DNA from 2 places in the Phytopseudomonas daroniae genome. Region 1 is predicted to be linked to the other one. Evidence: riboswitches for the same ligand, from Rfam matches in the RefSeq annotation. Region 1 holds a riboswitch; the other holds the start of a gene.
What was found. A riboswitch is a leader RNA that binds a small molecule or an ion and turns the genes downstream of it on or off. The one in region 1 is predicted to bind manganese.
Positions count from the first base shown of each region.

Region 2: it holds a riboswitch for manganese, as region 1 does, so the genes downstream of both, DNK10_RS00810 (TMEM165/GDT1 family protein) here and mntP (manganese efflux pump MntP) in region 1, are expected to answer to the same signal.

Region 1 covers NZ_QJUJ01000007.1:23,296-38,396, forward strand. Annotated here, with positions in the region: gene nhaA (Na+/H+ antiporter NhaA) at 1-1,352, shown strand, start outside; partial or broken gene DNK10_RS16610 (fumarylacetoacetate hydrolase family protein) at 1,368-1,451, shown strand; gene DNK10_RS16615 (SDR family oxidoreductase) at 1,861-2,625, shown strand; partial or broken gene DNK10_RS16620 (NAD(P)-dependent oxidoreductase) at 2,643-2,747, shown strand; yybP-ykoY riboswitch at 2,940-3,112, shown strand; gene mntP (manganese efflux pump MntP) at 3,111-3,677, shown strand; gene DNK10_RS16630 (NADP(H)-dependent aldo-keto reductase) at 4,066-5,103, opposite strand; gene DNK10_RS16635 (aldo/keto reductase) at 5,125-6,126, opposite strand; gene DNK10_RS16640 (LLM class flavin-dependent oxidoreductase) at 6,154-7,506, opposite strand; gene DNK10_RS16645 (MFS transporter) at 7,692-9,050, opposite strand; gene DNK10_RS16650 (flavin reductase family protein) at 9,155-9,664, opposite strand; gene DNK10_RS16655 (NADPH-dependent oxidoreductase) at 9,872-10,702, opposite strand; gene DNK10_RS16660 (LLM class flavin-dependent oxidoreductase) at 10,699-12,045, opposite strand; gene DNK10_RS16665 (LLM class flavin-dependent oxidoreductase) at 12,312-13,418, opposite strand; gene DNK10_RS16670 (ABC transporter substrate-binding protein) at 13,676-14,788, opposite strand; gene DNK10_RS16675 (LLM class flavin-dependent oxidoreductase) at 14,794-15,101, opposite strand, start outside.
Region 2 covers NZ_QJUJ01000001.1:143,066-158,166, reverse strand. Annotated here, with positions in the region: gene DNK10_RS00830 (putative signal transducing protein) at 1-179, shown strand, start outside; gene DNK10_RS00825 (SOS response-associated peptidase) at 218-835, shown strand; gene DNK10_RS00820 (M48 family metallopeptidase) at 903-1,718, shown strand; gene DNK10_RS00815 (NAD-dependent epimerase/dehydratase family protein) at 1,779-2,777, shown strand; gene DNK10_RS00810 (TMEM165/GDT1 family protein) at 2,794-3,381, opposite strand; yybP-ykoY riboswitch at 3,472-3,626, opposite strand; gene DNK10_RS00805 (class I SAM-dependent methyltransferase) at 3,688-4,686, opposite strand; gene DNK10_RS00800 (2-hydroxyacid dehydrogenase) at 4,771-5,736, opposite strand; gene DNK10_RS00795 (LysE family transporter) at 5,899-6,528, shown strand; gene DNK10_RS00790 (thiolase family protein) at 6,561-7,736, opposite strand; gene DNK10_RS00785 (fatty acid--CoA ligase) at 7,920-9,602, shown strand; gene DNK10_RS00780 (DUF1302 domain-containing protein) at 9,829-11,745, shown strand; gene DNK10_RS00775 (DUF1329 domain-containing protein) at 11,774-13,141, shown strand; gene DNK10_RS00770 (winged helix-turn-helix domain-containing protein) at 13,376-15,101, shown strand, end outside.

The DNA.
Region 1 (15,101 bases):
TTCGTCAGGATATTCCCCGTGCCCAGCGTTTGGCTGAGCACGCTTTCGCTTTTATCCGCCGTCTTTTCAACCGTGAAGCCTTCAGTGGCGTCGTGTTGCTGCTCGCCACGGCGGCAGCGCTGATCTGGGCCAATTCTCCCTACGCTGATAGCTATCACGCGCTCTGGCATGCCCCTGTTTCGTTTGGCTTCGGGAGCATGAGAGTTTCCCAGTCCCTGCATTTCTGGATCAACGACGGTCTGATGACCCTGTTCTTTCTGGTCGTCGGCATGGAGATCCGCCGCGAAATACATGACGGCGCGCTGGCCGATCTGCGTCAGGCGTCGCTGCCGATCGCTGCTGCCTGTGGCGGGGTGATAGTGCCGGCGCTGATCTATGCCAGTCTCAATCATCAGGGCGCCGGGCTGCATGGCTGGGCGATTCCGGCCGCTACGGATATCGCTTTCGCCGTCGGGCTACTGGCCTTGCTGGGCAAGGGGATTCCCTCCGGTGTGCGCATCTTCCTGCTGACCTTGGCAGTCATCGACGATGTCATCGCGGTGATTCTGATCGCGCTGTTCTATTCCGACGGGCTGGACTACAGCGGCTTCGCCGTCGCCGGTGTTGGTGCGCTGGCGGTGTTGGGACTGCAACGCATCGGCATCGGTTCGGCCTATGCCTATGTGCTGCCAGGGGCGCTGATGTGGGGCGGTCTGCTGATGACGGGTGCCCACCCGACCCTGGCCGGGGTGATTCTCGGCCTGATGACGCCGGTCATCTGCCTGCCTGCCCGCGAATTGCCGCGTGATGCGGTCAGCCGTATCGCCCGTGAGCTGGAGGATGATCGTGGCACCGCAGTGGCGTCCAATGAAGCGGCGCAGTCGTTGCGCGAGCTGCGTATTGCCCAGCGGGAACTGCTACCGCCTGTGGTGCGTGTGCAACTGGCGCTGCACCCGTGGGTCACGTTCGGTTTGATGCCGCTGTTCGCCCTGGCCAACGCCGGTGTAAGCCTGGGCGGTGTCGACTTGTCCCAGAGCACGTCGCACTGGGTGATGCTGGGTGTGGCCATCGCGCTGTTGGCGGGTAAACCCATTGGCGTGATCAGCGTTAGCTGGCTGATGGTGAGGTTTGGTGTGTGCCGCTTGCCAGACGATGTCTCCTGGCGTGGTGTCACCCTGATCGGCCTACTGGCCGGGATAGGTTTCACCATGTCGATCTTTATTGCCAACCTGGCTTTCAGCGATGCCAACCTGTTGGATGCCGCCAAGCTAGGCGTGCTGTTGGGCTCGCTGGCCTCGGCAACTCTGGGGCTTGTCTGGGGCGTACTCTATGTACGTCGTTTGCGTGGTGCTCAGCTGGCAAGTGGCACATAAGTACCGTTGGCCGAGTTCTGCGTGGGCCGCAACTATCCGTGGCCGGGCGCCAGCGGTGAGAGACCGGACGCACCGGTATTTTTCATGAAGCCGGCCAGTGCCGCCCTGAGCCCTGGCGATGTGATCAATGCCGGGATCAAGGGTGTCGCCGAGTTGGAAATGCGCGTTGGCAATCGGCCATAGAGCCTGTTCACGATCTGCTGTGCGTCACCTGCAGACATTTCATGTACGAGCGCAAAAAGGCGGAAGCGGACGCTCAAAAAACTGTGTTGGATGTGCCGGCCAAATGTCGGATTACGCCTGCGGCTAGGCTACGCGCCCCGATCCAACCTACAGGTCGTGGCCCGAACGTAGCCTGGATTAGCCGCAGGCGTAATCCGGGGCCGAAGGCCTGATTCATCGTTCAACGCGGATCATCGAACGACTGCTATCGCCTTATAACGTCTTATCGGTCAATTTCGGGCTCTGCTTCGCGAGATCGTGAACAGGCTCTCTGGAGGAAAAACACATGTCCCATGAAACCCTGAAGAAAGTCGCCCTGGTAACCGGTGCCGGCAGCGGCATTGGCAAGGCCGTTGCCGAGGTTCTGTTGGTCGATGGCTTTTCTCTGGTGCTGGCAGGGCGTCGGCCCGAGCCGCTGCAGGCTTTGGTCGAGGCCGCACGCAGCCGTGGGCAGGACGCCATTGCGGTGCCTACCGATGTACGCGATCCAGCCAGTGTCGATGCCTTGTTCGCCACCGTGGAGGAGGTCTACGGGCGGCTCGACGTGATTTTCAACAACGCTGGCGTCAATACGCCCGCCGTGACCCTCGACGAGCTGGATGTCGAGCAGTGGCGCAACGTCATCGACACCAACCTCAATGGTGTCTTTCTCTGCGCCCGTGGCGCGTTCCGCCTGATGCGCCGGCAAACGCCACAAGGCGGCCGAATAATCAACAATGGCTCGATCTCGGCACATACGCCGAGGCCCCACAGCAGTGCCTACACCACCAGCAAGCACGCGGTACTGGGGCTGACCAAATCCCTGGCACTGGATGGCCGTGAATTCAGCATCGCCTGCAGCCAGATCGATATCGGCAATGCCCTGACCGAGCTGTCGGTGCGCATGACCAAGGGCGTACGCCAGGCCAATGGCGAGATCGCCGTCGAACCCATGGTCGACGTCAGGCACGTTGCCGATGCCGTGCGTTACATCGCCGCGCTGCCGCTTTCGGCCAACGTGCTGAACATGACCGTGATGGCCACCAATATGCCCTTCGTTGGCCGTGGCTGATCCACGACGAATAGTCTGGTTACCTGATCAATATCGCCCGCGGCAAGCTGGTCAACGAGGCCGATCTGGTCGCTGCCTTGCAGAGCGGCCAGATTGCCGGTGCGGCGCTGGCTGAGTTCATTCCGGGAATTTTTTGCGGATGGCGGCTCTCGCTGAGCCGCTCTTTGGGGCCGCGGATCCGTTGTTCGGCCCCGTTTTACTACTGGCAGATATTCGTTGACCCTTCCGGTGGGCTCCCGAAACTGGTAGGGGCGGCTATTTTCCCCGGCAGAAAAAGTGGTTTTTTTGGCGCACGCTTTTGGGTAAAGTGCGGGCCTCTTTGGGGAGTAGCCTGCTTCTGAGTCCGCTCAGGAGCGTTCGTATCAACATTCTCGGCAGCAGCCGTGGTACGAACACCGTTCGGTTGGTGAGACCAATGACAGATACGTGCCTAAGGTCGGGCGCGTGTATCCGTCATTGACTCATAGCCCGACCGAGACGTAACCGTGAATCCCATTTCCCTCATCCTCCTGGCTTTCGCCATGTCCACCGATGCCTTTGCCGCTGCTATCGGCAAGGGCGCCAGTCTGCACAAAATCAGATTCATCGATGCCCTGCGCACCGGTCTGATCTTCGGTGTCATCGAAGGCATCACCCCCGTGGTCGGTTGGTTCATTGGCCAGGCTGCGGCCAGTTTCGTCGAGGAGTGGGATCACTGGATCGCTTTCGTGTTACTCCTGCTGCTGGGGCTGCACATGATTTACGCTGGCCTGCGCCCCGAGGCGGATGAAGCTCCGCAAAAACCTGACTCGCATTCGTTCTGGGTACTGGCGGTGACCGCGTTCGCCACCAGTATCGATGCGCTGGCCGTGGGTGTCGGCCTGGCGTTCGTCGAGGTCAATATCTGGGTCGCCGCGCTGGCGATCGGTCTGGCGACCATGATCATGGTAACGATCGGCGTGATGCTCGGTCGTGTGATCGGCACCGCCATTGGCCACAAGGCCGAGATCATCGGCGGCCTGGTGTTGATCGGTGTGGGCACGGCGATCCTCTATGACCATACGCTGCTTTGACGGAAAAACTCCCCAGTACGGCGTGCAGTGATGCAGCAACGGATAGCGCTTTTCTTTGCCAGCGCCAAGGTCAGGCTCATCTACGACCGAAAAAAGGCGCAAGCGGCCGTAGGGGTGGATGACGCTCTTTTCATCCGCCAGCCCGTAGGATGGGTGAAACCCATCGGCAAATTGATGGGTTTCACCCATCCTACGGGATCCATGGCACGAATGTAGCCTGGATTAGCCGCAGGCGTAATCCGGGGCCGAAGGCCGTGATCCATGGTTCAACGCGGGTCACCGACCGGCTACTTTCGCCTTCTGGCGTCACATCGCTCAAGCAGGGTTCCAGCTTGCGAGATGTGAACAGGTTGTAAGAGGCGTGAGCCAGAAAACCCACGCCCGAGGCTCAGGGCGCGGGGTTGGGCTGGTTGCGGTGGATGGCTTCCAGGGCAGTGAGCAAGTCGTCATCGAGTTGCAGCTCCACGCTGGCCAGGTTGCTGCGCAACTGCTCCAGGGTGGTGGCACCGATGATGTTGCTGGTCACGAAAGGTCGTGAGGTGACGAAGGCCAGGGCCAGTTGCGCCGGATCCAGGCCGCGTTCGCGAGCCAACTCAACGTAGCCTTTTGCCGCATGCTCGACCTGCGGGTTGTTGTAGCGCTGGAAGCGATCGAATAGCGCCAATCTGCTGCCCGCCGGGCGCGCACCATCCAGGTACTTGCCGGAAAGCACACCAAAGGCCAGCGGCGAATAGGCGAGCAGGCCGATCTGCTCGCGCAGGGCGATTTCCGCCAGGCCGATCTCGAAGGTACGGTTGAGCAGGCTGTAAGGGTTCTGGATCGACACCGCGCGGGGCCAGCCGCGGGTTTCTGCCAGATGCAGGAAGCGTGCTGTGCCCCAGGGCGTTTCGTTGGACAGGCCGATATGGCGGATCTTGCCGGCCTTGACCAGCTCGTCGAGTACCTCGAGGGTGTCTTCGATGGCGACGGACTGGTCGTCCGGGTCGTGGCTGAAACCGAGCTGGCCGAAGAAGTTGGTCTTGCGATCCGGCCAGTGCAGTTGGTAGAGGTCGAGGTAATCGGTCTGCAGGCGGTCGAGGCTGGCATCCAGTGCGGCGATGATGTTCTGGCGATCGAGGCGCGGATTGCCATCGCGGATGTGCTCCATGCGACCTGGGCCGGCGACCTTGCTGGCCAGCACCCAGTCGCTGCGGTCAGCGAAGCGGCGGAAGTAGTTGCCGATGATGGTTTCGGTGCTGCCGTAAGTCTTGCCGTTGGGCGGTACCGGATACATTTCCGCGGTATCGAGGAAGTTGACCCCGGCATCCTTGGCCAGACGAATCTGTTCGAAGGCCTGTGCCTCGGTGTTCTGTTCGCCCCAGGTCATGGTGCCAAGGGCGATGACGCTGACGTCGAGGTCGGTACGGCCGAGTGTGCGCTTGTGCATTAAGTACTCCTGTGCGGGCGATCAGTGCCGCCCGCTGACGAAATGGGCCGGGTCGTTGAAGCCGTGGGTCGAGGCGTGGCCGGGTGTGACCAGGCTGTCGATGAATGCCTCGTCCTCGCCATCCAGGCGCAGTTCGAGGGCGCCGACATAGCTCTGCCATTGCTGCAGCGTGCGCGGCCCGACGATGGCGGCGCTGACCTGCGGATTGGCCAGCACCCAGGCGATGGCGAAGCTGATCGGGTCGCTGCCGCGGCGTTGTGCATGGGCGGTGACCTGCTGGGCCAGGGCCAGTGATTCCTGGCGCCATTCGGTTTCCAGGATGCGTTTGTCCTGTCGCGCCGCACGCGATCCGGCATCCGGCTCGCTGCCGGGCTGGTACTTGCCGCTGAGCACGCCGCGGGCCAGCGGGCTGTAGGGAACCACGCCGAGGCCGTAGTAGCGCGCCGCCGTGAATTGCTCGGTTTCCGCCTGACGGTTGACGATGTTGTACAGCGGTTGGCTGGCCACGGGATCGTCGACGCCGAGGCGGCGGGCGATGTTCAGCGCTTCGGCCAGCCGCCAGCCGCGGAAGTTGGAAACGCCCCAATAGCGAATCCTGCCCTGGCGGATCAGGTCGCCGATGGCGGAAATGGTTTCCTCCAGTGGTGTGTCGTGATCCTCGCGGTGCAGGTAGTAGAGATCCAGATAATCGGTACCGAGGCGACGCAGGCTGCCTTCCAGCGCATCGAAAATGGATTTGCGGCTCAGCCCCTGGTTGGCTGCATGCGACCATGAGCGTGGGCTGCCGACCTTGCTGGCCAGCACCCAGTTGGAGCGGTCGGCGGCAATCGCACGACCGGTGATTTCCTCGGAAATACCAGCGTTGTAGACGTCCGCGGTATCGATGAAGTTGACGCCCAAGTCCCGCGCCTGATCGATAATGCGGCGCGATTCGGTTTCGTCGGTGGCGCCGCCGAACATCATGGTGCCCAGCGACAGCGGCGAAACCTTGAGGCCGGATTTACCCAGTGAACGGTAATGCACGTGCATTGCTCCTCTGTGGCGGGCGGTTCAGGCCACCGGTGTGCGTTCGCCCACGGTGGATTGCTGACGTGCCAGGGTATGCCGGTTGCCCGGTACCGGCAGACCGAGGTGGCCTCTCAGGGTATCGTGCTGGTAGTCATCGCGAAACAGCCCGCGTTCGCGCAGCAAAGGCAATACCTGGTCGGTGAACTTGGCGAACTCGCTATGGGCCGTGACGCGGATGTTGAAGCCGTCCACGGCTTCCTCGCGAAACCAGCGCTCGATTTCGTCGGCCACGCGCTGGGCGGTGCCGACGAAGGGCGAAGCGCGCTCCGAGAAATACAGTGCCGCCTGACGCAGGGTCAGGCCCTTGTCACGGGCAATACGCTGGATGCGCTCGGCATGGCCGCGGTAGCCATTACTGCCGAGATCGCCCAGCTCGGGGAAGGGCGCATCGAGATCGTACCGGGAGAAGTCGTGGTAGTTGAACGGACGCCCCAGTTGCACCAGCGCCTTGTCCAGATCCAGCTCGCCATTGAGGCTTCTTTCGATGCGCCGTGCCTCTTCATCGGTGTCGGCGATGATCGGCACGATACCGGGGAACAGCAACACATGGTCGGGATTACGCCCGGCGGCCTTGGCCCGTTGCTTGATGTCGCGGTAGTAGGCCTGTGCTTCCTCGAAATTATCCACGCCGGCATAAATACCTTCGGCGATTTCGCCGGCCAGGTGGCGCCCGGTTTCGGAAATACCGGCCTGGAAGATCACCGGCTGGCCCTGCCTGGAGCGGGCGATATTGAGCGGCCCGGCGACCGAATAGAACTCGCCTTCGTGGTCGAGCGCATGCAGGCGGCTCTTGTCGAGGAAGCGATCATTGGCTTTGTCGCGGGGAAAGGCGTCGTCCTCGTAGGAATCCCACAGCCCCTTGACCACGGCGACATGCTCGTGGGCACGGCGGTAGCGTTCGCCATGGTCGAAATGCTGTTCGCGGCCATAGTTGCCGGCGGCGCCTTCCAGGCCGGTGGTGACCACGTTCCAGCCGGCGCGGCCATTGCTGATCAGATCCAGCGAGGCGAAGCGGCGAGCGACGTTGAACGGGTGGTTGTAGGAGGTGGTCAGGGTGCCGACCAGGCCGATCTTCTCGGTCGCGCCGGCGACTGCCGAGAGCAGCGTCAGGGGCTCCAGGCGATTGAGAAAGTGCGGTGTGGTGTCTGGGGTGATGTAGACGCTGTCGACGATGAACACGTAGTCGAACTTGGCGGCCTCGGCCTGTTGCGCAAGACGCCGGTACCAGTTGATATCGACGCTTTCGTCGCCTTTGAGATCCGGGTGCTTCCAGTCGTTCTGCGTGCTGCCGACGCCGGTGAGGATGGCGCCGAATCTGAGTTGACGTGCCGGCATGAGAGGCTCCTGATGGCCAGTGGATGAGTCCGGCGGGGAGCTGCTTGGCAGACCTGCCGGCAGGGCGGATCTGAATACTAGGGGGAATGCGGCGAGTATCTAAATATTTTTATGTTGTATGCATATAAGATGCGTAATATTAATTATGTTTTGTCTTCTTCAGCGACTTCCCGATCCGTCCTGGATCAACCTTTGGCTACTGCCATGCCCGAGTCCCGATCCAGGCGCCGGAACAGCAAGGCCGAGGACAGGCACAGCAGGCTGACCAGCGCCATGGTCAGGCCGATATCCTCGATGCTGGGCATTTCATGGCCACGTACGCGCTGAATCAGCCCGAGCAGCAGGGCGGCGATGCACACCGCCAGGCTCATGCCCAGCTGTACCGCCATGGCGGACAGGGTGCTGGCTTTGCTGGCGCGACAGCTGCTGATGTCGGCGTAGGTCAGCGCGCCCATGGTGCTCATCTGCAGGGAGCGGGACAGGCCGCCGACGAACAGCATGAGGATCACCAGCAGTGCCGGAGTATCGGCCTGCAGGAGCGTACAGATCGCAACCGAGAGGCCGCCGATGACGGCATTGCAGAGCAGGATGCGTCGAAAGCCGAAGCGTCGCACCAGGCGTACGGAGATGAACTTGATCAGCAACGCACCGGCACCCCCGGCGAAAGTCAGCAGGCCGGCTTCCAGGGCGCTGAGGCCGAAACCGACCTGGAACAGCAGCACCAGCAGAAACGGTAGCGAAGCACTGCCCAGGCGAAACAGCGTGCCGCCCCACATCACGATGCCGAAGGTGGGAATACGCAGCAGCGAAAAGTCCAATAGCGGTGCCGACGAGCGCCGGGCATGACGGGTGTAGAGCAGGCCGAACAACAGACCATTGCCCAGCAGCGCGCATGACCAGAACCACTCCAGCGAGCGGCCATGGCCGAGGGATTCGAAGGCCAGTACCAGGCTGGCGAGTGCCAGGCTGCTGAGCAGAAAACCGGCAAGATCCAGCGGCTGGCGTTTCTGTCCGGGGTAGTCCGGGATGTGCCGAAGGATCAGCACGATCCCCAGCAGGCCGATGGGCAGGTTGATCAGAAAGATCCAGTGCCACGACAGGGTCGTCACCAGCAAGCCGCCCAGTGGCGGCCCGACCATCGGCCCCAGCAACGCCGGCATGGTGAGAAAGGCCATGGCGCGCATCAGGTTGGCCTTGCTGATCCAGCGCAGCAGAATGATCTGTCCGACCGGCACCATCATTGCCCCCGCGGTGCCCTGGCAGAAGCGCGCCAGGGAAAGCTGCAGCAGCGAGGTGGACAGCGCACAAGCCAGCGAGCTGATGATGAACAACGCGATGGCGACAATGAACAGACGCCGTGGGCCGTAACGCTCTGCCAGCCAGCCGCTGATGGGAATGAACATCGCCACGGCCAGCAGGTACAGGGAGACGATCAGGTTCATGTGCACGCTGGACTCGCCGAAATCCTCGGCGATCTCCGCCAGCGCGGTGAGCACGGCGGTGGAGTCGAGCAGTTCCATGAACAAGGCGCAGCCGATGATCATCGGCACTTTGCGGTCGAACGTCGCGTCGTTCTCCACGGTGCTGGGCGCGCCGCTGTTTACCGGGCGCGGCGCCTCGACATCGGGGTGTTTGTCCCCCGCGCCGCTCAGGAGAAGCGGCCGTAGCGGCCCGAAGAATAGAGCAACGGCTCCTGATCGCTGTGCCAGCAGTCCAGCACCTCGGCAATCGCCACCAGGTGGGTGCCAACATGGTGGAAATCGCTGATTCGACAATCGAAGCCAGCAGTGCTGGCCAGCAGCGCCGGGTTGCCACTGTCCAGTCGGCGCCAGGCGTGCTTGCTGAAACGCTGTTCTGGTGGCAGGCGGCCGGCGAAATCATTGGCGGCATCCACGGCGTCGGCACTCAGCACGTTGACACAAAAGCGCTTCTGCCGGATCAGATGCGGGTAGATGCTGGCGCCGCTGTTCACGGCGATCAATACGGTGGGCGGGTCGGCCGTCACCGAACTGAAGGCGGTGGCAGTCAGCCCGTAATCGGCATCGCCGCCAGCGCAGGTGATGATGTTCACCGAGGCGGCGGTGCTGCGCATGGCCAGCTTGAAATCGACGGCGTCGACGGTGTCGCTGAGGGGTTTTTCCAGAACGAGTACGGTCATGGGGACTCACGATTTTTGTGGTTTGGCTGTCAGGACTCAAGTTTCGAACAGGGCAAAGGGCGTTATAAAGCGTAAGCGGACGTAGGGTGGATGACGCTCTTTTCATCCACCATTGCGGTTGCAGAGCGGTGGACGGATCGGGCCGCGTAGGCAAGTGTCGTCCACCCTACGAAGGGCTGCTTGCGCCTTCATAGAGGGCGGTCTCGACTAACGAAGCGCCAGGCCCTGTTCGTTCAATGTATGGCTGATACGCTCGCGGCCGTGCAGGGACTCCACGCCCTTGAGGCGATTGATCACCTGCTCGCTCCAGCCCGGCGTGTTCTGGCCCTGAGCGCGGCTGAAGGCTGCGGCGGTTCCTTCATAGGCGGCGATCTGCTCTGGCTCGCCCTCGGTGCGGTAGGTCTCGCGGTGCAGTGTCACGGCCTGGGGCAGGCGTGGCTTGATCGCCGCTGGCTGCTGCGGATCGGTGTAACCCACGCACAGGCCGAACACCGGAAATACCAGGGGCGGCAGTTGCAGCTCGTCGATCACCGCCTGCAGGTTGTTGCGCAAGGCGCCGATGTAGACGGTGCCCAGGCCCAGCGACTCGGCGGCGACCACGGCATTCTGCGCGGCCAGCGCGGCATCGATGCTGCCGACCAGCAGGCTGTCCAGATAGGCCGGCGCCTGCAAGTGCACATCGCGCTGCTCGGCGATGCGCTGTGCTCGCGAGAAGTCGGCCAGCCAGATCAGCAACAGCGGCGCCTTGCGGATATGCGCCTGATCGTTGGCCAGGGTGGCCAAACGTTCCTTGCGCACAGGGTCTTCGATTGCCAGCAGGCTCCAGGCCTGCAGGTTGGATGACGTAGCTGCCGATTGCGCTGCGGCCAGCAGCGTTTCCAGGGTGCCAGCTGGCAATGGCCGCTCAAGGTAACTACGTACGCTACGGTGGGCGAGCAGGTGCTCGATCACCGGGTTGGCCAATAGCGCGGCAGGCTCGCTTGCGCCGCCGTAGCGTTGCTGCCAAAGATCCTGAAAAGAGGAAGTGGATGCAGTCATGCTGGCTCCTCGATGCGTTCGGGCACCCTGGGGGATCGTGTGTATCGATTCGTGGGTATCGGCAGCTCCAGATGACCGCGTAGCGTGCGGTGTGCGTAGTCATCGCGGAACAGGCCGCGCTCGCGCAGGATCGGCAGCACTTCGTTGGTGAAACGGGCGAATTCGCTCGGTGCGCCGACGTGGATGTTGAAGCCGTCCACGGCACCTTCGCGGAACCAGCGTTCGATTTCGTTGGCCACCGTAAGCGGCGAGCCGACGAAGCTGGAGTAGGGCTGGCCGAAGCGCAGTGCGGCCTGGCGCAGCGTCAGGTTCTGTTCCTGGGCCACGCGCTTGATGCGTTCGGCATGGCCGCGATAGCCGTTGCTACCCAGGTCACCGAGCTCCGGGAAGGGCGCATCGAGGTCGTACTGGCTGAAGTCGTGGTAGTTGAACGGGCGGCCCAGTTGCACCAGCGCCTTGTGCAGATCCAGCTCGCCCTTGCGTTCTCGCTGGATGGCCTGAGCCTGCTCATCGGTGTCGGCGATGATCGGTTCGATGCCCGGGAACAGCAGCACATGATCGGGGTTGCGGCCGGCTTCGGCGGTGCGACGCTTGATGTCGGCGTAGTACTCGCGGGCATCCTCGAAATTGTCCACGCCAGCGAAGATGCCTTCGGCAATGGTGGCGGCCAGGCCACGACCGGACTCGGACACGCCAGCCTGGAAGATCACTGGCTGGCCCTGGGGCGAGCGGGAGATGTTCAGTGGCCCGGTGACAGAAAAGAACTCGCCCTGGTGATCCAGGCGGTGCTGCTTGGCAGGATCGAGAAAGTGCTTGCTGACCTTGTCGCGTGGAAAGGCATCGTCCTCGTAGGAGTCCCACAAGCCCTGTACCACCGCGACGTGCTCATGGGCGCGACGGTAGCGTTCAGCATGGTCGATATGTCGCTCGCGGCCAAAGTTGCCGGCGGCGCCCTCCAGGCCCGTGGTGACCACGTTCCAGCCGGCACGGCCATGGCTGATCTGATCCAGCGAGGCGAACTGGCGAGCGACGTTGAAGGGCTCGGTGTAGGAGGTGGTCAGGGTCGCCACCAGACCGATCCTGTCGGTCGCGCCAGCCAGGGCGGAGAGCAGAGTCAGCGGTTCCAGGCGGTTGAGAAAGTGCGGGGCGGATTGCGGGGTGATGTACGGACTGTCGACGATGAACACGAAGTCGAACCTGGCCGCCTCGGCTGCGCGTGCCTGCTGCTTGTACCAGTCGATGTCGATGCTGGCGTCGCCGGGAATTTCCGGGTTCAGCCATTCCTGCTGGCTAGTACCCACACCGGTGAGAATGGCACCGAAATGCAGTTGTCGTTGCGTCATGGGTCGATCCTTTGCCCGCAACCGAGCAGTAAGGCCCATGGGCACCGGATGCCCATGGTTGGTGGAGGAGAGGCACAACAGTTGTCTATGTGGCTGTACGGCTGCAATGTGGCGGAAGCGGCCGCTCACTCCGTAGGGTGGATGACGCTCTTTTCATCCACCATTGCGATCGCAGAGCGGTGGACGGGTCGGGCCGCGTAGGTGAAGCGTCGTCCACCCTACGAAAGGCGGCTATCGCCTTGTAGCGTCTTTTCCGCCACTGGCTCCTAGGCGTTCTGAACCTTCTTGGCGCTGCCTTGCTGCTCGACCAGCGCACGGATGCGCGGTAGCAGATCCTGACCATACTCGACCGCGTCGCGCAGTTGATCGAAGCCGCGGAACAGGAAGGTGGTGATGCCGGCGTTGTAATAGTCCAGCGCGGCATCGGCAACCTGATCCGGTGTACCGACCAGAGACGTGGAGTTGCCGGCACCGCCGCTCAGTGCGGCGATTTCCGTCCATAGCCGCTTGTCGTGCACCTTGCGCTGGCCGGCCAGCTCGACCAGGCGCGAGGAGCCCGAGTTGCTGGTGCCGAAATTCTTGTCGCGTCGCTTGTTCTGGCGCAGATGGATCAACTCGCGAGCGTCCTGCAGAATGCGCTCGGCACGTGCCCAGGCTTCGTCCTCGGTAGCGCCGAGGATCGGGCGCAACGACAGGCTGAAGCGGATGTGTTTCTCGCGGCCATACCTGGCCGCAGCTTTACGCACTTTGGCGATGCGTTCACGAACCTGCTCCAGCGGCTCGCCCCACATCATGTACACGTCGGCGTGCTTGGCGGCGACTTCGACGGCAGCATCCGAAGCGCCGGAGAAGTAGATCGGCACATGGGGTTTCTGCACCGGCTTGACCAGTGTCAGGTTGTCTTCGACACGGTAGTGCTCGCCCTGGTGATCGAACGGCTCGGTGCTCGTCCAGACCTTGCGGAAGATATCCAGGTATTCCTCGGTGCGCGCGTAGCGGGCGTCCTTGTCGAGGAAGTCGCCATCGCGCTGCAGGTCGCCGCTGTCGCCGCCGGTGATCACGTTGATCGAGGCGCGGCCACGGCTCAGGTGGTCGAGGGTGGCGAACTGGCGCGCAGCGAAGGTCGGTGCCTGGAAGCCGGGGCGGTGAGCGACCAGCAGGCCCAGCTTGTCGGTCACTGCCGCGACGTAGCTGGCCAGGATCATCGAATCCGCTGCGCTGGTGTTGACTGCCAGTAGCGCCTTGTCGAAGCCACCATACTCCTGAGCCTGGGCGAAAGCCTTGATGAACTCCACGTCGACGACGGGGCCACGGGGCGCTTGCGACTCACTGCCTTCCTGCGGGCCGATCAGGCCGATAAATTCGAGACTCATTGCGGGGAACTCCTGTTCATTCGGTGGGGTGCCGCTTTGATGAGCGCGGCATCTGGATGCACGTCAGGGCAATGACCGGATACTAGAAAAGCCCTTATAAACATGCAAAGAACGTATAAAAATATACTTATAATATTTATATGACTTTTATTTTTGCGTTTGCAGCAATGACCTCGTCACGTGAGCTCACACGTGGGGTCGTCACTCCGCAAGCAGCGCAGGACACTGCTGCTTTCTACGCTGCTTGCTATGACGCTTTACTGATTGTCGCTATGTGCCACTGGCCGTATGCCTAGCGTATCTGCCCTGGCTCCCGTCAATTGCCGCTTTGCAGCCTCTGTTGCGGCGATCATGCTCGGGTTGAAGCCAGTGTCGAACAGACTGTCTATATCGGGCGTTCTGTCGGTGACGCCGAGCGCATGCCAGAACTCGGCTTCACGTTGGAAAGAGGCTTGCAGCACATCCTGCCGAGCGGTATCGAGGCCATATTCGGTCTGCGTCTTGCGCGCGATCTGCAGCATCACCTTTTCGTCCACGCGTGCCAGTTGGCTGCTCAGCTTCGCCCAGTCCTGCGGGTGTGCGGCAACCCAGACCGTGGAACGCGCCAGACGCTGGAGAAAATCATCGATAGCAGCGCGCTTGCTCGGATCGTCCAGAGCTTGCGCCGAAGCATACTGAATGGTGTAGGTATCCTCGCGGCTGCCCAGCCAACCCATCAGATGTAGATCTGGATGCGATTGCAGCACGCTGGCTTGTGGATCCCAGGTACCCCAGGCATCGATATGGCCAGCCAGAAGCGCAGCAAGCGCTGCATCGTTGGTCAGATGCAGTAGCTCGATGTCGCTGGCGTTGAGACCGTTCTTTTCGAGAGCCTGGCCGAGCAGGTACTGGGTGCCGGTACCTTTCATTATCGATACTCGCGCGCCCTTCAGGTCGCTGACGGAGCGGTAGGGCGCGCCCTTGCGCACCAGGATGGCGCCACCGGTTTCATCGGCACCCGCGGCCACGGGACGGCCGGCAGCGACCACCTTGACCCCGCTGGCGTTGTTGTTGGCCGCCTCGAACAGGATGCCCGTGGCGCCGCCGTTACCGCCGATATCGATGTTGCCGCCGCGCAGGGCTTCGAGCAGTGCTGGGGTTGCAGAGAACTCCGACCATTCGATGCGGTAGGGCACGTCCTCGAGTTGCCCGGCCACCTCCAGATAGGGACGGTTGCCGATCTTGTTCGGCGCGCCGACACGCAGCACGACCTTGGACAGATCGCTCTGCGGGTTTGCCGACTGGCTGCTGGTGGGAGGCTCGGTCTGCTCGCAGGCGCCGAGCGAGAATGTGAGCAATGCTGCAATGGAAGTTCGTATGAGTGTCTGCATGACGATCACCGTAATGCTTCGGGCGCGCGATGTTGCGCGGGGTGAACAGGACGTGGAATACCGAGGTTCTCACGCAGCGTTGTGCCCTCGTATTCCTGGCGGTAAATACCACGCCGCTGTAGTTCGGGAACCACCAGTTCGACGAAGTCTTCCAGCGGTGTGGGGAAGAACGGGAACTGGATGATGAAGCCATCGGCACCCTCGTTTTCCAGCCATTCCTGCATCTGGTCGACGATGGTTACCGGCGTGCCGTAGACCACCCGGTGCCCACCGGCGCAGGCGAAGTGCTGGGCCAGTTGGCGGATGGTCAGAT
Region 2 (15,101 bases), on a different contig from region 1:
ACCTGGTTGGCGGGCACCTGGTCGGTGCGGTTGGCGAGCTGCCGGCCTGTGGTTTGCTCGGGATGCTGGTCGAAGACGACGATGCCGAACGCGCCCGCCAGTTGATCGCCGAGTACAATGGTGCGCAACCGCTACCCGGTGACGAACCGGATAATTTTCAGGGCGTGTTGCTGTGCTGAGACAGTGGCGCGTCCGCCAATCCTGATCGGGTCACCCCATGAGTGGACGTTTCGCCCTGTTTCGCTGGACGCCTGCCTTTGCAGCGCAACCCGGCTTCCCCGCTGATCAACGGCCGCACTGGAATCTCGCGCCCGGCGCCCAGGTGCTCTTGCAGTGTGCCGATGGCGAGCAGCGTTCGCTGGTTCGGGCGCGCTGGGGGCTTACTCCGCCCTGGCTTACGGATCTGTCGAAAACGCCGGCCCACGCCCGCGCCGAGACGCTGGTCGATCAGCCGATGTTTCGCGAGGGTTTTCGCCTGCGTCGTGGGTTGATCCCGGCCAACGGTTTCTACGAGTGGCGCGGTGCCGCGCGCAAGCGCCCCTACTGGTTGAGTGGCCAGGACTCGCTGCTTTATTTCGCGGCCATCTGGGAGGCCTATCCGGTCGAGGGGCATGTCTACCTCAGTACCGCCATGGTCACCCAGGCCGCCGCCTCGCTGCGTCGCCCGCTGATTCTGAATGCGCAGGATCAGCAGCGCTGGCTGGCTACGGATACGCCATTGGAGGATCTGCAGGCGCTGCTCGTCGGCCCGCCGCAGGCACTGCGGGAACGGGTGTTGAGCAACCTGGTCAATGATCCGAAGCTCGATGGGCCGGAGTGCCTGACGCCCGCCTGACCGCTTGGCTTGCGAGCACCTCTAACACCCCCTAGCATACGTCGCTCAGTTCTCAGGGAGATCCAGCATGAAACCGTCGTTGTCTTTCACCACTCTGGCAGCGGCCTTGCTGTTGGCAGGATGCCAGGCCGTCAATACCACCAGCGGTGGTGCGGTAGGCGTCGAGCGCAAGCAGTACATGTTCAGCGCGCTGTCGACCGATGAAGTCAACCAGATGTATGCCCAGTCCTACCAGGCAACGCTCAAGGAAGCTTCCACCAAGGGTGTGCTAGACAAGAACAGTGCGGATGCCAAGCGCCTGCAACGCATCGCCGACCGCCTGATCAAGCAGGCACCATTGTTTCGGCCCGATGCCGCGCAGTGGCAGTGGGAAGTCAATCTGATCGACAGCCCTGAGCTGAATGCAAACTGTGGCCCCGGCGGCAAGATCATTTTCTACACCGGCATCATTCAGAAGCTGAAACTCACCGATGACGAGATCGCCGCGGTGATGGGCCATGAAATCGCCCATGCCCTGCGCGAGCATGGTCGCGAAGCGATGTCCAAGGCCTATGGCGTGAACCTGGCCAAGCAGGGCGCTGCCGCGCTGCTGGGCGTGACGCCGGACAAGATGGCCCTGGCCGATGCTGCGGTGAACTATGGTATGACCCTGCCCAACAGCCGCAGCAACGAGAACGAAGCCGATCTGATCGGTCTGGAGTTGTCGGCGCGTGGCGGGTTCAACCCCAATGCGGCGGTTTCGCTGTGGGAGAAAATGGCCAAGGCCAGTGAGGGCGCACCGCCCGAGTTCATGAGCACTCACCCTTCGTCGTCGAGTCGCATCGCCTCGCTACAGGCAGCCATTCCGAAAGTGATGCCGTTGTATGAGCAAGCGAAGAAGTGACCTAGCCGTTACGTTCGAGCCCCATCCGTTGGGATTCTCCCGGATGCCTGGGAGCCTTTCGTGAAAATCGCCGTCGTCGGTGCACCGGGCCTGCTCGGGCATCACGCGGCTCGTGCGGTCAAGGCTGCCGGGCATCAGCTGGTGCTGATTCACAGGCTGTCTTCGCGCATCGAGCGCCTGGCTTATCTTGGTGCCGAATGCCGGGCCGCTGAGCTGCTCGACCAGCGCGCCCTGACCCGAGCCCTGCAAGGTGTCGATGGCGTCATCTTCTGCGCCGGGTACTACCCGCAGCGGCCTCGGCACTGGCAGGACGAGGTCGCCAGTGCGCTCGACCAGACCCAGCATTTCTACAATGCCTGCCAGGCGGCTGAGGTGACGCGCATCGTTTACGTCGGCTCGGCGATCGCCCTGCCACGGCATCCCCAGGGCCAGCCCGGGCATGAGGGGCTGTTCTACGACGAGATGCCGCGCTCGCGCAATGCTTACCTCCTGTCGAAATGGGCGCTGGATCAGCAGGCCCGTGAGCAGGCGCGCGCCGGCCTGCCGGTGGTGATCGCGATTCCCGGCCTGTGCCTTGGCGAGCTGGATGCCGGGCCAAGCAGTGGTCGGCTTATCACTGCCATCGACAGTGGTGAAATGCGCGGTTACGTGCCGGGCGAACGCAATCTGATCGATGCCGGTGAGGCGGGACGTGGTTTGCTGCTGGCCCTCGAGCATGGCCGCGTGGGCGAGCGTTACCTGATCTGTGGCGAGAACATCCAGATGGCGGATCTGGTCAGCCGTATCGCTGAGCGGCTTGGCGTAGCTGCGCCGACAGAGTTGTCACTGAACAAGGCTAACGGCCTGGTGGCCTGGGGAAGGCTGCGTCACCGTTTGACCGGTGCCTGGCCGTGGCTGGATGAGACGGCCATCGCACTGATGTCCGGGAGCCAGTTCCTCAGTGGGCGCAAGGCCCGGGAGGAGCTGGGCTTCGTTGCCCGTCAGTCGGTGGACGACACCCTGCAGCGCAGCATTCAGTGGTTCGCCGAGAACGGCTATTTACGTCGCCGCCCGAGCTAGAGCCTGTACGGAGCGATCATCTACCGATCAGTCCACTCAACAGCAGCGCCTGGTAGGCCGCATAGAGCGCCAGGGCCGCGAAGGCGGTGGCGGCCAATCGGCGGATCAGGGTGAGAGGCAGGCGATCCGCTGCGAAGTTACCGGCCAGTACCACCGGCACGTTGGCGATCAGCATGCCCAGGGTGGTGCCGATCACCACCATGATGAAGTGCGGGTACTGGGCGGCGAGCATCACTGTCGCCACTTGGGTCTTGTCGCCCATCTCGGCGAGGAAAAAGGCGATCAGGGTGGTCAGGAACGGCCCGTAGCGTTTCAGCTTGGAACTTTCGTCATCGTCGAGTTTGTCTGGAATCAGCGTCCACAACGCCACGGCGATGAACGAGGCGGCGAGTATCCAGCTGAGCAATGCCGGCGAGAGCAGGCCCGCGACCCAGTTACCGACCGCGCCGGCGACCAGATGATTGGCCAGGGTGGCGACCACCATGCCCCAGATGATCGGCCACGGCCTGCGAAAACGCGCCGCCAACAGCAACGCGAGCAGCTGCGTCTTGTCGCCGATTTCCGCCAGGGCAACGATCAGGGTGGGAACGAAAAGAGATTCCAACATCAGATTTCCTAAAGGGGCGGGTAGACACGGCTATGACACGTACAGCCTTCCCGCCCCGGGTAAGGTGTTCGTGTCATAGGTCTTGTCAAACCCTGCGCGGCACTCGTGCTTGCTGTGGCCGAGTTGCGCAGATCCGTCTTGGCGGATCTTGGGTCGCATGCACCATGGTCAGCTGACCAAGTATGTTGATGCATGCCGGGCGAGCTGGCGCTCACGGGAGACTACTCCCCTAGGACGCGCGCATTCTGCCCAAGTGGGGCGCTTTGGGCAAGGGCTGCGCCGCTGTGCCGCAGCCCCGAAGATTCAGCGGCTGACGGCCTGGTAGATGCGAAAACCATCGGCGTCGGCCAGGGTGCGACAGGTGCCGATGTGTTGCTCGATCAGCGGTGGATACTTGAGGAAACGGTTGGCCACCAGGCGGATCTGACCGCCGCTCCGCAGATGCTTGGCCGCCTGGCGTAGCAGGTCTTCGCTGGCCTGATAATGGGTGTGCACACCCTGGTGGAAGGGTGGGTTGCTGAGGATGGCGCTTAGCTCGGAGGGCGCCGCAGCGATGCCATCACCGCTGATGACATCGGCCTCCAGACCGTTCGCTGCCAGGGTCAGGCGGCTGCTGGCGACGGCAAACGCATCGACGTCCAGCAGGGTGACGTGGCTGTCTGGATAACGGCGCTTGAGCACCGCGCCGAGCACGCCGGCGCCACAGCCGAAATCCAATAAGTGACCGCCCGGCAGCTCGTTCAGGTGTTCGAGTAGCAGGGCGCTGCCGACATCCAGTCGCCCGTGGCTGAACACGCCGGGAAGGGTGATCACCTCGAGCGGGCCGTCATCGAGTTGCAACTGGTAGTGCTGTGCCAGGGTGGAGAGATCAGGTGTGCCGGGCGCCTGTTCCACGCGCACTTGCCACAGCTGGCAGTGGCGCGCGCTGTCGAGTTTGCGCGGTGTGCCGTAAGCAGCCATCTGCTTGGCTGCACGCTCGACGCCGGCGCGTTTTTCGCCGACCAGGTAGAGCACACCGCCAGGCAGACGAGCGGCGAGGGCGTCCAGCAGGTAACCCGTCAACTCACGGGATTTGGGCAGGAAGAGCACGGCGGAATCGAAGGCAGTTTGCGGCGGGGTAACCCCAAAGGTACTGCGTTCGGCGAAGCGCGCCTCGAGTCGGTCATGGTCGCCAGCATGCCAGCCCCAGCCAAGTGCCTCCGGCAGTTGCCCGAGCAGATCATCGGCCGGCAGTCCCGCGAGCAGTATCGGGCCGTGGAACAACTCGGCCTGACGCAGCAGCACTTCACTTCGCGGATCCATGAGATCTCCCCCGGCAAAAGCGCGAAGGGTAGGGGGGCCAGCTTCAAGCTGCAAGCCTAACGCTACAAGCGAAGCGGGCAGCCTTCAGTTCACTTGCCGTTTTGCTTGGCCAGACAGAAAACCTGCCGCGTTCTCGGCCAGTTGCCCGACAATCCGCTGGCGCGCCTCGCGGCTGCCCCAGGCGCTGTGGGGCGTGACGATCAGGCGAGGGATGTCGCCGGCCAGCAGTGGGTTGCCATCCCTGGGAGGTTCCTGAGTCAGCACGTCGGTAGCTGCTCCACCGAGTTTGCCGGCGCGCAGGGCGTCGGCCAGCGCTTGTTCGTCGATCAGGCCACCGCGTGCGGTATTGATCACGAAGGCGCCGGGTTTGAGCAGATCCAGCTCACGGGCGGTAATCAGATTGCGGGTCTGCTCGGTCAGCGGGCAGTGCAGAGTCAGTGCATCGACCTGCGGCAGCAGCTCATCCAGAGGCAGGCGATCGGCCCGTGTCGGGCGACCTGGTAATTGCCCATAAAGCACGCGCATACCGAAAGCCTCGGCGAGACGTGCTACGGCGCCACCGAGCTCGCCGTGGCCAAGCATGCCCAGGGTCTTGCCTTCGAGCTCGACTATAGGATGGTCGAGCAGGCAGAACATCGGCGATTGCTGCCAGTGGCCGGCGCGGATATCACGCTGGTAATCCGGCAAGCTGGTGGCCAGGGCGAGCAGTAGCGTCAGGGTGTGCTGCGCCACGGATGGCGTACCGTAGCCCTGACAGTTGCAAACGGCGACGCCATGGGCCCGAGCGGCATCGAGGTCGACGTTGTTGGTGCCGGTGGCTGCCACCAGTACCAGCTGGAGATCAGGACAGGCGGCGAAGACCGATGCATCAATCACTGCCTTGTTGCTGATGACCACGCTGGCACCCTGCAAGCGTTCGATGATCTGTTGGGGCGTGCTCTGGGCGTGCAGCACCAACTCCGCGAACTGATCACGCAACGGGGTCATGTCCAGGTCGCCGAGGTCGAGGGAACGGTAGTCGAGAAATACTGCGCGGCCGGTTTTGCTCATCAGCTGTACCTTTCTGGCTGTCTTGTTGGAAAGTAAAGTGCAGCCTATCAGAACCCGTGCCATTTGCCGGTTGCGTGTCCGTCAGGGGCGAGGCCCCAGATGCCACGGGTTCGCGAAATCGTAAAGCGCTTATCCAACCCAATTGTCCGATGCGGAGCCGCTATGTACTGGATGGAATTTTTCACCGTCGCCCTGATTCATCTGCTGGCGGTGGCCAGCCCTGGGCCGGATTTCGCCATCGTGGTGCGGGAAAGCGTGGCGCACGGTCGCCGCACAGGTGTGTTCTGCGCACTCGGCGTGGGTATGGGGATCTTCGTTCACGTGACGTATTCGCTGCTGGGTATCGGCCTGATCGTTTCCCAGTCCATCGTGCTGTTCAATGCCTTGAAGTGGCTGGCCGCGGCCTACCTTTTGTACATAGGCTTCAAGGCGCTGCGCGCCAAGCCGGCGGCACCTGATGCGTTGCAAAGCCAGGCCCCAGTGGCAGCACGTACGTCTCGCGGGGCGTTCGTCACCGGTTTCGTCACCAATGGCCTGAACCCCAAGGCGACGCTGTTCTTCCTGTCGCTATTCACCGTGGTGATCAACCCGCACACCCCGCTGGTCGTGCAGGGCGGTTACGGCATCTACCTGGCTGTGGCCACCGCTCTGTGGTTCTGCCTGGTGGCGATGCTGTTCAGCCAACAGCGAGTGCGCAATGGCTTTGTGCGCATGGGCCATTGGTTCGATCGCCTGATGGGCGCGGTACTGGTTGGCTTGGGTATCAAGCTGGCCTTCACCGAACTGAAGTGAGGAACGCCTTGGCGCTCCTCCTTCACTGAGGGTTACAGGACTTCCACGGCGATTGCCGTCGCCTCGCCGCCGCCAATGCACAGCGAGGCGATGCCGCGCTTGCCACCGGTCTGGCGCAGCGCGTTGATCAGCGTGATGATGATCCGCGAGCCGGTCGAACCCACTGGATGACCTTGTGCACAGGCCCCGCCATAGATGTTCACCTTGGCATGATCGAGGCCGTGTTCGCGGATGGCCAGCATGCTGACCATGGCGAACGCCTCGTTGATTTCGAACAGGTCGACCTCGTCCTTGTGCCAGCCGACCTTACGCAGCAGGTTGCCGATGGCACCGATCGGGGCGAGGGTGAACTCACTGGGATCCTGGCTCTGCGTCGCGTGTGCAACGATCCGGGCCAGTGGTTTCAGGCCGCGCGCTCTGGCTTGCTCGGCGCTCATCAACAGCAGCGCGCTGGCGCCGTCGGAGATGGAACTGGCGTTGGCCGCAGTAATGCTGCCGTCCTTGCTGAAGGCCGGTTTCAGGTCTGGAATACGGTCGATCCTGGCACTCAGCGGCTGCTCGTCCTCGCTTACCTGCACGTCGCCCTGGCGGGTCGTCAGTGTGACGGGAACGATCTCGTCGGCCAGCAAACCTGAAGCCATGGCGTGCTGCGCGCGCCGCAGCGACTCGATGGCGTAGGCATCCATCGCTTCGCGGGTGATGCCATAGCGATCCGCCGTCTCCTGTGCGAAGGAGCCCATCAGGCGGCCCGTGCGGGCATCTTCCAGGCCATCGAAGAACATGTGATCCTTGACCTCGCCGTGGCCCATACGCAGGCCGCTGCGCGCCTTCTGCAGGAGGTACGGGGCGTTGGACATGCTTTCCATTCCGCCGGCGATCATCACCTCGTTGCTGCCGGCCTTGATCAGATCGTGAGCCAGCATCACGGCTTTCATGCCCGATCCGCAGAGTTTGTTGATAGTGGTGCAGCCCGTGGCGCTGGGCAGGCCTGCGGCCAATGATGCCTGACGTGCCGGGCCCTGTTTGAGGCCCGCGGGCAGTACGCAGCCCATGATCACTTCCTGCACATCGGCCGGCTCGATGCCGACTTTGGCTATCGCCGCACGGATTGCAGTGGCACCCAGTTCCACGGCGCTGACAGCCGACAGGCTGCCCTGGAAACCACCCATGGGCGTGCGTGCGCCACTGACGATGACTATGTCTGACATGCTTTACCTCGTTCTTGTTGGAGTTGGCGAAACGGCCATCGTGGCACCGGGAAGACGGCAAAATCATCCTTTCGGCTGATTGAGCGAGCGCGTGCTCGCGCTACTGTCGGCCAAGGTGCCAAGACACATTCAGGTTCCGCGTCATATCGTCGCCTTCAACAATAGCCCAGAACAGGTGAGCCCATGCTGCAGACCCGCATCATTCCTCCCGCCGCCAATGCCCATCAGTACCCGTTGCTCATCAAACACCTGCTGTTGTCCGGCAGTCGCTATGAGAAAACCCGCGAAATCGTCTATCGAGATACGCTGCGCTACAGCTACGCGACCTTCAACGAGCGGGTGGCGCGCCTGGCCAATGTGCTTAGTCAGGCAGGGGTCAAGGCCGGAGATACGGTGGCGGTGATGGATTGGGACAGCCATCGCTATCTGGAGTGCATGTTCGCGGTGCCGATGCTGGGTGCCGTGCTGCATACCGTCAACATTCGCCTGTCGCCCGAGCAGATTCTCTACACCATGAACCATGCCGAAGACCGCTTCGTGCTGGTCAACAGTGATTTCGTGGCGCTCTACCAGGGCATCGCCGGACAGCTCACTACCGTCACCGGCACGCTGCTGTTGAGCGATGGCGATAGCGCCAGCGCAGAGCTTCCTGGCTTGGTTGGCGAGTACGAACAACTGCTGGCAGCGGCCAGACCGGAGTACGATTTCGCCGACTTCGACGAGAATTCCGTCGCCACCACTTTCTACACCACGGGAACCACTGGCAATCCCAAGGGCGTGTACTTCACCCATCGCCAACTGGTGCTGCACACCCTGTCCTTGGCCTGTACCGTCGGTGGCCTGGACAGCATCCGCCTGATGGGTAGCGATGACGTGTACATGCCGATCACCCCGATGTTCCACGTGCATGCCTGGGGCGTGCCCTATGTCGCTACCTTACTGGGCATCAAACAGGTCTACCCCGGCCGTTACGAGCCGGAGATGCTCTGCAAACTGATCAAGGATGAGCAGGTGACGTTCTCTCACTGCGTGCCGACCATCCTGCAAATGCTGCTCAACGCCCCTGGCGCCCAGGGGCACGACTTCAAAGGGCTGAAGATCATCATCGGAGGCAGCGCCCTCAATCGCTCCGTGTACGACGCCGCCAAGATCCGAGGTATCCAGTTGACGGCGGCTTACGGCATGTCGGAAACCTGCCCGCTGATTTCCTGCGCCTACCTCAACGACGAACTGCTCGCCGGCAGTGAGGACGAGCGCATTACCTATCGCATCAAGGCGGGTATCCCGGTGCCATTGGTGGAAGCGGCGATCATGGATGCCGACGGCAATCGACTGCCGGCAGATGGCGAAACCCAGGGCGAGCTGGTGCTGCGATCTCCCTGGTTGACCCAGGGCTATTACCGCGAGCCGGAAAAGAGCGAGGAGCTATGGGCACACGGCTGGATGCACACCGGCGATGTGGCGACCCTGGACGGCATGGGCTTCATCGACATTCGTGACCGCATCAAGGATGTGATCAAGACCGGCGGCGAGTGGATTTCCTCGCTGGAACTGGAAGACCTGATCAGTCGTCACCCTGCGGTGCGCGAAGTGGCAGTGGTTGGCGTGGCAGATCCGCAGTGGGGCGAGCGTCCGTTCGCCCTGGTGGTCGCACAGGAAGGGCAAGCGCTGGACGCCAGAATACTCAAGGAACACCTCAAACCATTCGTCGAGCAGGGGCACATCAACAAGTGGGCCATTCCCACTCAAATCGCTCTTGTTACCGAAGTTCCCAAGACCAGTGTGGGTAAGCTGGACAAAAAGCGCATTCGCGCCGACATCGTGCAGTGGCAGGCGGCAGGAAGTGGGTTTCTGTCGACCCTGTGAGGCACGAATTTCAACGCCGAAAATGTGACTGATCAGTCAAACAAGCGTTTGGCTTGCTAATTGCTGGGTTCAGGCCATTCTTGGCTTGTCACGGATGGGACTGATCCGTCGAAACCAGCGAGCCAGAGTGTCTCGGGCACTGCAAATCACTCTTTCGAGTGATCCACTGGCAAGGCTCGCTGGCTATAGTCAATCAGCCATAACAAAAACAAATGGAGTAGCGTCGATGACCATCACAACAAGGCCGTTCTGGCGTCTGGCAAAACTGCCGCTGGCCGTCAGCCTCGCATCAACTCTTGCCAGCCCGGCATTCGCCGTCAATTTCAATATCGGGGAGATCGAAGGGCAATTCGATTCGTCGTTGTCCGTGGGGGCCAGTTGGTCGACTTCCAAGGCTGACAGAAATCTCATCGGTATCAACAACGGAGGCTACGGGCTTTCGCAAACCACTGATGATGGTCGGTTGAACTTCAAACGCGGTGAAACGTTCTCGAAGATCTTTAAAGGTATCCATGATCTCGAACTCAAGTATGGGGATACTGGCGTTTTTGTACGTGGAAAATATTGGTACGACTTTGAGCTCAAAGACGAGAGTCGCGAGTTCAAAGCTATTAGTGACTCCAATCGCAAGGAGGGTGCCAAATCTTCAGGTGCCGAGTTGCTGGATGCGTTTGTTTATCATAATTACAGCATCGCGGATCAGCCAGGTACCGTACGTTTAGGCAAGCAGGTCGTTAGCTGGGGCGAAAGTACTTTCATCCAAAACAGCATCAATGCGATTAACCCAGTAGACGTTGCCGCGTTCCGTCGTCCCGGTGCCGAGGTCAAAGAAGGGCTGATCCCGGTCAATATGTTCTACGTATCGCAAAGCCTGACCGATAATCTTTCTGCCGAGTTTTTCTATCAGTTGGAGTGGGATCAGACGGTCGTCGATAACTGCGGCACGTTCTTCTCTCAGCCGGATGTATATGCCGATGGTTGTGACGGTAATCTCGCTGTACTAAACCCGGCGTTAGCTCCCTTCGCCGCAGCAGCAGGGCCGTTCGCTTACAACACGACTTCAGAGGGGGTGATTGTACCTCGGAGTGCTGATCGGGATGCTCGCGACAGTGGGCAGTTTGGCCTGGCTTTGCGTTGGTACGCACAGGAGCTAGATACTGAGTTCGGCGCATACTTCATGAACTATCACAGCCGAGCACCAATATTCAGCGGTGGCGCTACCAGTTCTGCAGTTATCGGCGCGATTCCTACCCTTACAGCTCCCGGATCGCCTGCCTTCAACGCTGCAGTTTCAGCCTGTGGCGGAGATCCTACCTGTATTTCAACCTTGCTAACGGGCTTCGCCTCGTCCGTGGTGGCGGGTAATAGCAATTACTTTATTGAGTATCCTGAAGATATTCGCCTTTACGGTCTGAGCTTCTCCACCACATTGCCCACTGGAACCGCCTGGAGTGGTGAAATCAGCTATCGCCCCAACGCGCCAGTACAAATTAACTCGACCGACATCCTGTATGGTGGCTTGACGCTGATTGACCCTAGCGTTTCACCAATTCAGGCGACTGCAGGTGAAGACAGCCACGGGTATCGGCGCAAAGAAATAACGCAGCTGCAAACTACGTTCACCCACTTTTTTGACCAAGTCATGGGCGCGGCCCGCATGACTTTAGTCGGGGAGGTCGGTTGGACTCACGTTGGTGGGCTTGAGAGTGTCTCTGATATCCGTTACGGGCGTGATCCTGTGTTCGGTCCGGGCCCTCTGGCTGGCGGGCGATGCCAGTCGCTGAATGCCAGCACTATTGGCGCTGGTGGGGATGCGCGAAACCTCAGCCGCTATTGCGAGAATGATGGCTATACCACCACGGATTCGTGGGGTTACCGCATGCGTGCAATTTGGGATTACAACGATGCATTCGCTGGGGTAAACCTCAAGCCGAACGTGGCTTGGTCTCATGATGTGAAAGGTTATTCCCCAGGCCCAGGCTCCAACTTCGAGGAAGGCCGCAAGGCCGTCAGTTTGGGATTGGATGCTGAGTATCAGAACACGTATACCGCCAGTTTGGCCTATACCAACTTCTTTGGTGGCAAATACAACGTGCAGAAAGACCGTGACTTTGTCGCACTCAGCTTCGGCATGAGTTTCTAAGCGCCCGTATTCATAGGAAAACGCATTTATGAAAACAACAAAAAGACTGTTGCAGACCGGCGCTCTGACTTTGTCGCTGCTGGCCTGTGGCGTGATGGCGGCGGTGTCTCCTGACGAGGCAGCCAAGCTGGGTGACACGCTGACGCCGCTCGGCGCGGAAAAAGCCGGTAACGCCGATGGCAGCATTCCGGCCTGGACCGGTGGGCTGCCGGTCAATGCTGCTGCCGTCGACGGCGGTGGTTTCCTGGCTGACCCGTTCCCCAACGAGAAACCACTGTTCACCATCACCGCGCAGAACGTCGAGCAGTACAAAGACAAGCTCACGCCGGGCCAGTACGCGATGTTCAAGCGCTATCCGGAAACCTACCGGATGCCGGTGTTCCCGACCCATCGGACGGCTACCGTTCCGGACAACATCATCGCCGCGACCAGGAACAATGCGGTCAACACCAAGTTGTTGCCGGGCGGTACCGGTCTGGAGAACTTCGAACTGGCCAACCCGTTCCCGATTCCGAAGGATGGTCTGGAAGCGATCTGGAACCACATCACCCGTTATCGGGGCGGCAGCGTGCGACGCAACGTTGTGCAGGTAACGCCACAGGCCAATGGATCGTTCAGCCCGGTCAGCCTGCAGGAAGAGTTCGCCTTCCGCTCGATGATGCCAGGTGTCGATACCAGCAAGCCAAGCAATATCCTGTTCTACTTCAAGCAGCGGGTGACGGCGCCTTCGCGCCTGGCCGGTAACGTACTGCTGGTGCACGAGACGATCGATCAGGTGAAGGAGCCGCGTATGGCGTGGCTCTACAACGCCGGTCAGCGCCGCGTGCGCCGTGCGCCACAGGTGTCCTATGACGGCCCGGGTACTGCGGCCGACGGCCTGCGTACCTCGGACAACCTGGACATGTACAACGGCTCGCCGGATCGCTATGACTGGCAGTTGCTGGGCAAGAAGGAAATCTACATTCCTTACAACAGCTACCGTCTCGACTCGCCGAAGCTGAAGTACGCCGACATCGTCAAGGCCGGGCACTTGAACCCTGATCTGACGCGTTATGAGCTGCACCGCGTCTGGCACGTGACGGCCACCCTCAAGCAGGGCGAGCGTCACATCTATGCCAAGCGCGATTTCTATATCGACGAGGATACCTGGCAGGCCGCTGCCATCGACCACTATGACGGTCGCGGTACCCTGTGGCGCGTGGCCGAGTCCCATGCTCTGTACTACTACGACAAGCAGGTACCGTGGTACAGCGTTGAGTCGATCCACGATCTGCTCTCCGGGCGTTACCTGGCCCTGGGCCTGAAGAACGAAGAGAAGCGTGCCTACGAGTTCGATTATCCGGCCAAGGAAAGCGATTACACCCCGGCAGCCCTGCGCCAGTCCGGCGTTCGTTGATCGAAACGAGTGACAGAAAAGCCGGCCTCAGGGTCGGCTTTTTCTTGTCCGTTGGAGATGTTCTGGCATGTTCACTGTGCCTGCCGAGCCCATCCGGCGGGCCAGGCCTGGGTTATGTAAGCCGGACGCATCCTGAATCATCCAGTGCATTTATAAAGGCTTCTAAAGCGTCAGGTTACGGACTAGGCTCCAGGCTTATCTGCCCAATTCGCCGCGCCCTATAAGATCCTGGCAATGAACGATCTGTCCCCTTCGCTGCGTTCTGCCCCCTTCGTCGTACCCGTCGAGGGTGGCGGGCATTTCTTTCGGCCGCCCTTGCCTCTGGGCTATATATCGCGGCCACGCTTGTGCGAGCGGCTGCGGCAAGGATTGGGTGGGCGCCTGCTGTTGGTTGATGCACCGGCAGGGTTTGGCAAGAGTTCGCTGGCCATCGAGTTCTGCGAGCTGTTGCCTGCGAACTGGCAAAGCCTGTGGCTGGGCTTGGCCAGTCGTGATAGCGATCCAGGTCGATTTCTCGAACGTCTGTTGGCCGGGCTGCAGTCCTGCTATCCCGGTTTGGCGGGCGAGGCGGCTAGCGTGCTCAAACTGCGTCAGCGGCATCAACCGTTCGCTTTCGAGACCTGGCTTGACGGTCTGCTCGATGAGCTGGCCGAGCGTCTCGACACCAGCAAACCACTGCTCGTGGTACTCGATGATTACCACCTGGCTCAGGGGGCGGTACTGGACGGTTGCTTGCAGTTTCTGCTCAACCATCTGCCGGCTGGTTTGGTGATCCTGGTGACCAGCCGGCAGCGCCCCGAATGGCATCTGGCTCGCCTGCGTCTGTCACGGCAATTGCTGGAGCTGCAGGAGCAGGATCTGCGCCTCGACGAGCACGAGGTCGAGACCCTGCTGCGCGAGCAGGGTGTCAGTCTGCCCGCCGTCGAACTGGCAGAGTTGCGCCAGCGCAGCGAAGGCTGGGTGGCTGGGCTGCGCCTGTGGTTGCTGGCGGCTGAGGAGGGCGGCGACAAGGCTCGTGGACAGGCGCGCTTGCATGGCGCCCAGGGTTTGATTCGCGATTATCTGCTCGAAGAGGTGATAGGCCGTCAGCCACCGCCGGTGCAGACGTTCCTCTACGAAACGGCAGGGCAGGAGCGCATCTGCGCCGAGCTCTGCGATGAGCTACGCGATGCACATGACAGTGCCGGCATCCTGCGCCATCTGCAGACCTATCAAGTCTTTCTCGTACCCCTCGACAGTCAGGGCCGCTGGTTTCGTTATCACCACCTGTTTTCCGATCTATTGCGTGCCCGGTCGGATCCGGCGATGACCAGGATTCGCCATTTACGTGCCAGCAACTGGTTCGCTGTCCAGGGTTTGATTGGCGAAGCGGTGGAACACGCACTGCGATCCGGGCAGCCGGGAGTTGCCGCGCAGTTGGTTCAGAACCTGTCCGAGGAGCAGTTGCTCGGCGAACAGAGTTTCGCCACCTTGCTACGCTGGAAGAGCAACCTGCCGGACTGCCTGCTGGTCAGCACGCCACGTCTGATCGTGCTGTATGGCTGGGCGCTGGTGCTGGCCTGCCAGTTGGATGCTGCCGAGGACTTGCTTGGGCAGTTGTGCCGCTTCCTGCCTGCGCCGAACGCCGAACAGCAGCGTAACCTGATGGCGCAATGGCTGGCGCTGAGCGGGGTGATCGCCCGCGGTCGTGGTGATCGTGAGACAGCACTGGGATACTGTGAGGCGGCGTTGCAGGATCTGCCGCAGGAGCGCTATGGCCAACGGCTGTTGTGCCTGTCAGCCCTCGGTAATCTGGCCATTACCCAGAACGATATCTGGCAGGCCCGTGCGATCAATCGCAACGCACTGGAACTGGCGCAACGAGCCGGCAATCCGCTGTTCGAAGCTTTGGTGCATTACGATCGTGCACGCAGCCTGCAGGCCCGCAGTGAAGTGTCGCGGGCGCTTGGCGAGGTCGAGA